DNA from 2 places in the Nonomuraea sp. NPDC049709 genome. Region 2 is predicted to be linked to the other one. Evidence: riboswitches for the same ligand, from Rfam matches in the RefSeq annotation. Region 2 holds a riboswitch; the other holds the start of a gene.

Region 1 (5,217 bases), on a different contig from region 2:
TGACAACTGTACGCAATGTCTCCTGTGCAATGTTCATGTACGGCTTTCCTGTACAGTGTTCATAAACGCTGTACAGGACAGGGAGACGCCAGGCATGAGTACCGAATCGACACGTACGCACCGCTTCGACCGCTGGCTGTACCGCGGCGGCCGGCCCAACCGGCTGGCCCGGGCGATCAACCGCGCCTGGGCCACCGTCTTCGCGACCGGGGTGCTGCAACCGGAGCGGATGGTGACCCTGCGGGTGCCGGGCCGGCGTACCGGGCGGGTCATCTCCTTCCCGCTGGTCGTCGCGGACCACGAGGGCGAGCGCTACCTGGTGGCGATGCTCGGCCAGGACACCAACTGGGTGCGCAATGTCCGCGCGGCCGGCGGGCTGGCGGTGCTGCGGCACGGCCGGCAGGAGGCCGTACGCCTGGACGAGGTCGACGCCTGGGACCGTGCGCCCGTCCTCCGCCGCTACCTGGCCGTCTCGCCGGGCGGCCGCACCCACATCCCGGTGGACCGGCGGGCGCCGCTGGCGGAGTTCGAGCGGATCGCCGCGCGGTATCCGGTCTTCCGCATCACCCCGGTCGAGACACGGTGACCGCGTCCCCTGGCCGGTCGTCCCCGTGAGCCGCCGGGGTCACGAACCCGGCGCGGGCCGATGCCGGGATCATCACGTTCTCCTCCCGAGACCGCGCTTCCCCGCCCTGATCAGCCGGCGAATGTCACCTTCCGAACACGGCAGGCGGCCCCGGCCGGAGTGGTGAGGTAGTCAGAGGTCATGCTCCTCCTCCGGTTGTCCAGCGCCTTGTGCATCGCCGCGCTGCTCGCCCTCACCGCCTGCAGCGAGGATCCCGCGGCCCGCGCCGCCCGTACCCGCGCCGAACAGATCGCCGAGCGGCTCGGCCGCGGCCTGTCGTGGAACTCGGAGGACATCGGCCACGTGCTCTCCCGCGACGCGGACGTCGACGTGTACTCCGTGACCGGCACCAGGTACAGCGTCAGCGACCAGGGACGCGTCCTGCTGCGGATCCGCGCCACGAGCCCGGTGGATCGGGACGGTGAGCCGCTCGGCAGGACGAGTTCCCCGGGTCCCGCCGCGGTGGCCGTCGTGTGCTTCGAGATCTCGGTCTCCTACTCCGACGCCGGCGTGGCCGAGGTCGACTGCCCGGCGGGCGAGCCGCGCTCCTTCCGTGCCCCGGCGGAGATCCCCCCGCACCGCGTACGAGTGGCTGAAGACGCGCCTGCCCGCAACCCCCGATCTGGCGGCCGCCCGCGAGGTCGTCGACCGGCTGGACCTGGACGACCGCATCGGCAAGGACGTGGCCGAGGTCGACGGGGTGATCGGCATCGCGTTGCGGGAGCGGCCGGGGGTGTGCCTGTTCGCCCGCGTCCGGCCGGGGGACGTACAGGTCTGGTGGCCCTCCCGCGTCCAGGCGATGCCCGGGGAGAGCAGCTGCAGCGCCGCCGAGGCCGCGCACGGCCACGCCCAGCGCCCGCCCCACTGACCGCCGCAGGCCTGCGGGTCAGCCGCTCGGCGGCGGGAACACGCGGTCGAGACCGGTGATCTCCAGCAGCCGTACGACACTCCGCGAGCTCCTCGTCACCCGCAGGCTCCCCCGCCCCGCCACCGCCTGGTTACGCGCGGCGACCAGCACGGCCAGGCCGCGGGCGTCGATGAAACCCACCTGGCCCAGGTCGAGCACGAGATGGGTGCCCCGCTGGGCGAGCACGCGGGCCACGCACGCGCGGAAGACCGGCTCCGAGGCCAGGTCGAGCTCTCCGGACGCCCTGATCACCACCTGGTCGTCCGTCCTGGTCACCTGAAGGACCAGACCAGCCTCCCCTCCCGGCAGGTGAGGGTCCATCGGGGACGACATGGGGTGGAACCTATGACCGGCCCATCACGCCGCGCCAGGGCCAAAGGTCCCGAATCGAACTCTCCCACTCCCGGCGTCTCGTCAAGGAAGGCCCGCCCGCCTGAACTCCCCGGACTCACTCCGGGGACCCGGCGCTCAGGCCCCTCACCCACCAGCCCATCCGCCGGGACGTATTGACGCGAACAGGAGGAACAGATACGTTCCGGTAGATTTCACGGTTGTCCAAGGGAAATCCGGTGAGATGCCGGTGCGGACGCGCCACTGTATCCGGGACGTAGATCCCGGGAGCCAGGTCGCTTGGCAGCCGTGACCTCGAAGGCGGGACGCGTCATCCCTGAGGAGGCTTTTGCATGAGTGATCTGACCACTCCCACCACCACCATCCCCTTTCCACGCCTGCGCGCCTGGCTGCCGGCCGTGGCACTGCTGCTGCTCGTCGCGTACCTGGTACTGATGGACAACGGCGCCGTGTCCCAGACGGGCGCTTTCCTGCACGAGCTGATGCACGACGGGCGGCACCTGCTCGGCGTGCCGTGCCACTGAGGCCCCGGCATGGTACGAAACTTGCTGGTCAGAGGTCTGCTCGTGGGCCTGCTGGCCGGATTGGTCGCGGGCGGCTTCGCCTTCGTCTTCGGGGAACCGCGCGTGGACAGCGCGATCGCCCTGGAGGAGGCGGCCGCGGCCCGGGCCGCTCCGGCCGAGGCCCACGAGGGCCACGATCACGGTGAAGGGGCCGAGGTCAGCAGGCCCGTGCAGAAGGCGGGGCTCTTCCTGGCCACCGGGCTCTACGGGCTGGCCGTGGGCGGCGTGTTCGCCCTCGTGTTCGCGGGCCTGCGGGGCCGGGTCGGGCCGCGCTCGGACGGGCGGCTGGCCCTGGCCTCCGCCGGTACGGCGTTCGTCGCCGTCATCCTCGTCCCGTTCGTGAAATATCCAGCCAACCCGCCCGCTGTCGGTGACCCGGCGACGATCGGCAACCGCACTCTGCTGTACGTGGTGATGGTCCTCGTCGGACTGGCCGCGGTGGCGATCGCCGTGGCCACGGCCCGCCGGGCGAGCTCCGCGGATCCGTGGGTCCGGTGGGTCTCGGCGATGGGCTCCTTCCTGGTTCCGGTGGTGGCGGCGTGGGTGCTGCTGCCGCCGGTGAACGAGGTGCCCGCCGGCTTCCCGGCCACGCTGCTGTGGGAGTTCCGGCTCGCCTCGCTCGGCACGCAGCTCGTCTTCTGGGCGGCGTTCGGCGTGCTGTTCGGGTGGGTGAGCGACAGAGCGGCCCGGCCGGTACAGGCCGACCCGGCTCGTACGGCCGGTACGGCTCGTACCGGCGGCGCCGCCGGTGCCGCCGTCGAGCCGGGCTGAGCCCGGTTGTTGTTCGTCCGGCACGCGACGACGCCGGGGATGCGGGCTGCCCGCTTCCCCGACCACACGGACACCGACCACACGAACACCGACCACACGAACGCCGACCACACGAACGCCGACCCGGCCGGCCTCGCCAGGGCCGCCTCCTTGGCAGGCAGGGCGGGCTGGACCGCGCAGGGCGGCATGCCGGGCCCGGCCGGCGCGGGCGATAGGCCGGGCGCGACTGTCTGGGTCTCACCCGTGCGGGCCGCGTGGCAGACCGCCGCCGCGATGGGGCTGGAGGCGCGCGAGGCTCCGGCCCTCAGGGAAGCCGACTGCGGCCGGTGGGGCGGGCTGACGTATGAACAGGTCGCGCGGGAGGAGCCGGAGGCGCTGGCCGGATGGCTGGCGGATCCGCACGCGGCCCCGCACGGCGGCGAGAGCCTGGCCGCGCTCGCAGAACGGGTCGGGGACTGGCTGGAAGCGGTACGCGAGAGTCCCACCCGCCCCGAGGCGGTCACCGGCCGGGCGCAACCCGGGATGGTCGCCGGCGCCGTGCCCTCTGAGGTGGTCGTCATCTGTGATGTCGGTGTGATCCGGGCAGCGCTCGGGCATGCGCTGGGGCTGGATCCGCCCAGCGCCGCCCGTTTCGACATCGCGCCGCTGTCCTTCACCGAGCTGACCGTCACGCGAACCGGCTGGCGGGTCGCTCATGTCAACCGGAAGGTTCTGTCTTGGTCAACACCTACCCGTTCAGCGCGGTCGTCGGGCTCGATGACCTGAAGCTGGCGCTGGTGCTCAACGCGGTCTCCCCCCGGGTGGGCGGCGTGCTCGTACGCGGTGAGAAGGGCACTGCGAAGTCCACGATCGTACGCGCGCTCGCAGCCCAGCTGCCCGCCGTGGACGTGGTGGCCGGTTGCCGCTTCGCCTGCGACCCGGCGGCGCCCGACCCCGGGTGCCCGGACGGCCCGCATGAGAGCGGCGTCGAGGGCGTGAGCCGTCCGGCCGCTCTGGTGGAGTTGCCTGTCGGAGCGTCCGAGGACCGCCTGGCGGGATCGCTCGACGTGGAGCGGGCGCTGACGGAGGGCGTGAAGGCGTTCGAGCCGGGCCTGCTGGCCGCCGCGCACCGCGGGGTCCTGTACGTCGACGAGGTGAACCTGCTGCACGACCACCTCGTGGACCTGCTGCTCGACGCGGCCGCCCTCGGGACCTGTTACGTCGAGCGCGAGTCCGTGTCCGTCCGGCACGCCGCCCGGTTCCTGCTGGTCGGCACCATGAACCCGGAGGAGGGCGAGCTGCGGCCGCAGCTGCTCGACAGGTTCGGGTTGACGGTCGAGGTCAGGGCGTCGCGCGATCCCGGGGAGCGGGCCGAGGTGGTGCGGAGGCGGCTGGCCTTCGACGCGGACCCGGCGGCGTTCGCGGCCCGGTGGGCGCGGGAGGAGTCGGAGCTGGCGGGGCGGATCGCCACGGCCCGGGAGCGGGTGGCGGGCGTACGGCTGCCCGACGCGCGGCTGCGGCAGATCGCCACGGTTTGCGCGGCCTTCGAGGTGGATGGTCTGCGAGCCGACCTGGTCACGGCGAGCGCGGCGATCGCCCATGCGGCCTGGCAGGGGCGGGCGGTGGTGAGCGTCGCGGACGTACGCGCGGCGGCCCGGCTGTCGTTGCCGCACCGGAGGAGGCGGGACCCGTTCGACGCGCCGGGGCTGGATGAGGCACTGCTCGATGAGCTGCTGGAGCGAACCTCAGAGGATGACGATCCGGACGGGAGCGACGGTCCGGACGGCCCGGACGGCCGTGGTGGACCGGACGGCCCGGACGGCCCGGACGGCCGTGGTGGCCCGGATGATCGTGGCGGGGCCGACGATCGTGGCCGGACGGACGGTCGTGGCGGTGCGGACGGTGGTCCTTCTGGCGAGGGGGCGGCTGCGGGTGGTGACGACGGCTCTCCGGGTGCGGGCCAGGACGGTGGGGGCGCCGACCGGGTGGCCGGGCGCGAGGACGGCGGTGAGGTCGTGCCG
Region 2 (5,217 bases):
ATGAAGAGGTTGAGCGACTGCGACTGGTCGATGTACGGCTGGCGCGCGGCGGCCAGGTCGATCAGCGCCTTCTGCGGCAGCTCCCACGCCGTGCGGTAGAGAACCTTGAGGTCGTCGGGCACGCCGGGCACGGTCTGCACCGAGCCGTCGGCGCGCTTGAGGTCGTCGCGCACCTGCTGGGTCCACAGCCCGCGCGCCTGCAGATCGGCTACCAGATACCGGTTGACCTGAAGGAACTCGCCCGACAGGGTCTCCCGCTTGAACACGTTGGACACCTGCGGCTCGATGCACTCGTAGCAGCCGGCGATGGAGGCGATCGTCGCGGTCGGGGCGATGGCGACCATGAGCGAGTTCCGCAGGCCGGTCTCCGCGATCTTCTCGCGGAGCGCGTTCCAGCGCGGCGAGCCGGCCACGCCGTAGTGGTCGGGGTGCAGCACTCCCCCGGCGGCCCGCGTGTCGGCGTACGACGGGTGCCTCCCGCGCTCGGCCGCCAGGTCGGCCGAGGTGTCGTACGCGGCCAGCGCGATCTCCTCGGCGATCCTGGTGGACAGCTCCAGCGCCCGCGGCGAGTCGAACGGCAGCCGCAGCGTGAAGAACACGTCGGCCAGCCCCATCACGCCCAGCCCGATGGGCCGCCACCGCTTGTTGGCCGCCTCGGCCTCGGATGTCGGGTAGAAGCCCAGGTCGATGGTGCGGTCGAGGAAGCGTACGGCGGTGCGCACGGTGCGGCGCAGCCGCTCCCAGTCCATGTCCTTCCCGGCGCCGTCCCCGGTCAGGTGGGCGGCCAGGTTGACCGAGCCGAGATTGCAGACGGCCGTCTCGGCGTCGCTGGTGACCTCGAGGATCTCGGTGCAGAGGTTCGACAGGTGGATGACGTTCTCGGGGCGGGCGGTCTGGTTGGAGGTGCGGTTGGCGGCGTCCTTGAACGTCATCCAGCCGTTGCCGGTCTGGGCGAGGGTGCGCATCATCCGGCCGTACAGGGTCCTGGCGGGGATCTGCCGGACGTACCGCCCGGCCTCCTCGTACGCGCGGTACGCGGCCGTGAACGCCTCCCCGTACAGGTCCGTGAGGTCGGACACCTCCTTCGGGTCGAACAGCGACCACGTCCCGTCCGCCTCGACCCGGCGCATGAACTCGTCGGGGACCCAGTTGGCCAGGTTCAGGTTGTGGGTGCGGCGGGCGTCCTCGCCGGTGTTGTCGCGCAGCTCCAGGAACTCCTCGATGTCGGCGTGCCAGGTCTCCAGGTAGACGCAGGCCGCCCCCTTGCGCCGGCCGCCCTGGTTGACCGCCGCCACCGAGGAGTCCAGCGTGCGCAGCCAGGGCACGATGCCGTTGGAGTGGCCGTTCGTGCCCCTGATCAGGGAGCCGCGCGAGCGCACCCGGGTCCAGGAGATGCCGATGCCCCCGGCGTACTTGGACAGCCGGGCCACCTGCCCGTACCTGTCGTAGATGCCCTCCAGCTCGTCGCGCGGCGAGTCGAGCAGGAAGCAGGACGACAGCTGCGGACGGCGCGAGCCGGAGTTGAACAGGGTGGGCGAGCTGGGCAGGTACGACAGCGTGGACATGAGCGCGTACAGCTCCGCCGCCTCGGCCACCGACTCCGACAACCCGCAGGCCACGCGCAGGAAGAAGTGCTGCGGCCGCTCCAGCACCCCCCGCGTCTCGGGGTGGCGCAGCAGGTAGCGGTCGTACACCGTGCGCAGCCCGAAATACTCGAACCGGTCGTCCGCCTCGGCGGAGACCAGCGCGTCCAGCTCGGCGGCGTGCGCGGCGACGAACTCCGCCAGGCCGTCCTGCACGAGCCCGGCCGCGTGGGTGGCGGCGATGGACTCCGAGAACGTCCGTACCCCGTGCGCGGCCGCCTCGTCGGCGATCTCCTCGGCCAGCAGCCGGGCGGCGACCCGCGAGTTGGCCGGGTCGGTGATCACCCGGGCGGCGGCCTCCTCGATGGCCAGGCGGCGGTCAACCTCAACGATCTGAGTCACGTGCTCTCTCTCCTCGCGAGCTCATCCCCGTGAGGGCACGCGAGAGCACGGCGAACCGGATCACCGGCCGCGTCGCGCTCCGGCCCGCCCTCGAGGCCCTGAACACTTCATGCCGGGACACACGGCCCGGCACGACGCTGGCAGGTCTTCGGGCTCGCGGGCGCGCTCCATGGCTCCTACTGACCGTCGCTTCCCGGATCTCTCCAGTGCACAATGACGGCGGTCGTTCCCGCTCACCGCTGCGGGGCAGCCCCGGAATCTCACCGGGTTCCCTTTTGCTCCGCCTCCGGAGAGGCGAACCAGCGACGACCAGGATCCTACATCTAGTGGCCGTTCCCGCAACTACCCCAGCATGTTGTGGCTTTGGTGGTGTCGAGCAGTCCGAGGTCCCGCAGGACCGCGCGGGTGCGGGCGATCTCGGTGCCGACCCAGCGGGCGAAGTCGTCGCCGACGAGGGGGATCGACAACCAGCCGGCGGCCCGGCAGGCCGCCTCCCAGCCGGTCGAGCCGATCACCGCTTCGCACATGCGCAGGGCGGCCTCGCGGCTCTCGTCGGCCATGTCCTCGGATCCGAAGGCGGCCACCCAGTCCGTGAAGTCCACCCGCACGCCGCACTCCAGCAGTGTCGGCACGTCGAGGTCGGGCACGCGGGTGGCCGAGGACACCGCCAGCGCCCTGACCCGGCCGCGGCCGATGCCGGCGCGCCAGCCGGTCAGCGGGCCCGCGGCGGCGGCCCCCTTGCCGGCCAGCAGCGCGGTGGCCGCCTCGCCGCCGCTGGGGTAGCCGGTGTACTCGACCTGCCTGGTGTCCGCGCCGAGGGCCTTGGCGATCAGGCCGAACAGCAGGTGGTCGGGCTCGCCCTGCGGCCCGCCCACCAGCGGCGTCCGGCCGGGCGAGGCGACCAGCCGGGCACCGAAGTCGTCGAAGTCCTTGACCGGCGAGGCGTCGGGCACGACCACGACCTCGACCTCACCGCTGAGCCTGGCCAGTGGGGTGCCGGTGTCGAGCAGGCTCTGGCCGTTGTTCAGCTCGGCCGCGGCCAGCGCGGGCAGGCCGGTCACCGTGATCGGCGTGCCGGCGCCCGACTCGAACCCGGCGGTCCGGGCCGCCCCGGCGAACGCCCGCCCCACGGGGGCCCAGCGCGGTCCGCTCGGATTGATCGAGAAGCCGGTACGCGGCACGCCCCCGCCGGTGCGCTCCGTACCGCACCCGGCGGCGCAGGCCGTGACTCCCAGCCCCCAGACCAGGAACCGCCGCCGGCGCATCTGCTTCTCCCCGGAATCCCCCATTACTCTAGGTTAATAACCCATTACACGCCGCTATACACCCGGGTCGCGACGAACACAACAAATCGCTTTTCTTCGCGCTTTTTCGTGATTTTTAAACTTATTGGGTTTTCTTGCCGACCCCGGCCATGAGTGACGACGGCAACGACCAGTCGCCCACCAGCTTGGGCCGGTCCGGACGCCAGTCGGTGGCCTGCACGAGCCCCGGCGGCTCCAGCGGGAACCCGCCGAAGAACGCGCGGATCCGGGCCGGGGTCCGGTCGGTCCCGTCCCGGGCGGAGGAGCCGCCGCGCTCCTCGTCCTCCAGGTGCGCCATGGTCGTGGCGTGCGAGATCACCAGATAGCCGCCCGGCGCCATCCGCTCGCGGAGCACGCCCACCGCCTGCTGGGGGTGGGCGGAGTCCGGCAGGAAGTGCAGGATCGACACCAGCAGCACGGCGATCGGCTGGTCGAGGTCCAGGAACTCACCGGCCCCGGCCAGCACTTCCGCGGGATCCAGCAGGTCGGCCTGGACGAAACGGGCCCTGCCCGGTGCGTGCCGGAGCAGGGCCGTGGCGTGGGCGGCGACGACGGGGTCGTGGTCGACGTAGACGACCCGGGCCTCCGGGGCCACCTCGTGCGCGCTGCCCTGGGTGGGCAGCCCGCTGCCGAGGTCGAGGAACTGGCGGATCCCGGCACGCGCCACGTAGCGCACGGCGCGCTGGAGGAAGGCCCGGTTCGCGCGGGCCAGCGCGACCGCCTCCGGGATCAGCTCGGCGAGCTGGTCAAGGGCCAGACGGTCGACCGCGAAGTTGTCCTTCCCACCGAGCATGTAGTCGTACATGCGTGCGGGATTGGGCCTCTGTTGGTCGAACTTCCGCACAGTATCGAATTTATGTCGTCGCAAGCCAGATAACGATAGTTTGCGCTGAATTGGACTCAGTTACTCAACCGTTACGCTCTTGGCGAGGTTGCGTGGCTTGTCCACGTCGCGGCCCAGCGCGACCGCCGCGTAGTACGCCAGGAGCTGGAGGGGAATCGTGAGCAGGATGGGGTCGAGCTCGATCTCGTTCTTGGGGATCACGATCACGTCGTCGGCCAGCTTGGCGTCCGGCTGGCGGTGGCCCACCATGAGCACCTGACCGCCGCGGGCGCGGATCTCGCCGAGCGTGGTGAGGTTCTTGTCGAGCAGCTCGTCGTCGGGGACGATGGCGACCGTCGGCATGTCGGGGCCGATCAGCGCGAGCGGGCCGTGCTTGAGCTCGCTGGCAGGGTAGGCCTCGGCGTGGACGTACGAGATCTCCTTGAGCTTCTGCGCGCCCTCGCGGGCCACCGGGTAGCCGCGCACCCGGCCGACGAACATCATGCTCGCGTGCTTGGCGTACTTGTCGGCCAGCTCGGCGATCTTGTCGCCCTGCGCGAGGATCTGCTCGATCTGCCCGGGCAGCCGGCGCAGGCCCTCCACGATGCGCCGCCCGTCGGCCGGCGACAGGTCGCGCACCCGCCCCAGGTGCAGCGCCAGCAGCGCGAACGCCACCGAGGTCGAGGTGAACGCCTTGGTCGAGGCGACCGAGACCTCGGGGCCGGCGTGCAGGTAGATGCCGCCGTCGACCTCGCGGGCGATGGCGCTGCCCACGGCGTTGACGATGCCGATGACCCGGCCGCCCTTGCGCTTGAGCTCCTGCACGGCAGCGAGGGTGTCGTAGGTCTCCCCCGACTGGCTGATCGCGACGTAGAGCGTGTCGGGATCGACGACGGGGTTGCGGTAGCGGAACTCGCTGGCCGGCTCGGCGTCGGACGGGATGCGCGCCAGCTCCTCGATGAGCTGCGCCCCGATCTGGCCCGAGTAGTACGCCGACCCGCAGCCGATGATCTTCACCCGCCGGAAGCCCCGCGTCTCGCGGGCGTCCATGTTGAGCCCGCCGAGGTGGGCCACGTGGAAGCGCTCGTCCAGGCGGCCGCTCATG

The links. A riboswitch is a leader RNA that binds a small molecule or an ion and turns the genes downstream of it on or off. The one in region 2 is predicted to bind cobalamin.
Region 1: another riboswitch for cobalamin. It lies ahead of AB0J69_RS43490 (CbtB-domain containing protein); the one in region 2 lies ahead of AB0J69_RS25445 (ribonucleoside-diphosphate reductase subunit alpha).

Annotation. Positions count from the first base shown of each region.
Region 1 is NZ_JBFANM010000060.1:10,557-15,773, reverse strand. Features, by position in the region: gene AB0J69_RS43510 (nitroreductase/quinone reductase family protein) at 95-586, shown strand; gene AB0J69_RS43505 (hypothetical protein) at 758-928, opposite strand; gene AB0J69_RS43500 (hypothetical protein) at 1,179-1,493, shown strand; gene AB0J69_RS43495 (STAS domain-containing protein) at 1,512-1,808, opposite strand; cobalamin riboswitch at 2,052-2,181, shown strand; gene AB0J69_RS43490 (CbtB-domain containing protein) at 2,216-2,407, shown strand; gene AB0J69_RS43485 (CbtA family protein) at 2,429-3,217, shown strand; gene AB0J69_RS43480 (histidine phosphatase family protein) at 3,257-3,982, shown strand; gene AB0J69_RS43475 (VWA domain-containing protein) at 3,934-5,217, shown strand, end outside.
Region 2 is NZ_JBFANM010000025.1:43,347-48,563, reverse strand. Features, by position in the region: gene AB0J69_RS25445 (ribonucleoside-diphosphate reductase subunit alpha) at 1-1,985, opposite strand, end outside; cobalamin riboswitch at 2,107-2,304, opposite strand; gene AB0J69_RS25440 (tripartite tricarboxylate transporter substrate-binding protein) at 2,309-3,274, opposite strand; gene AB0J69_RS25435 (SAM-dependent methyltransferase) at 3,372-4,133, opposite strand; gene glmS (glutamine--fructose-6-phosphate transaminase (isomerizing)) at 4,194-5,217, opposite strand, start outside.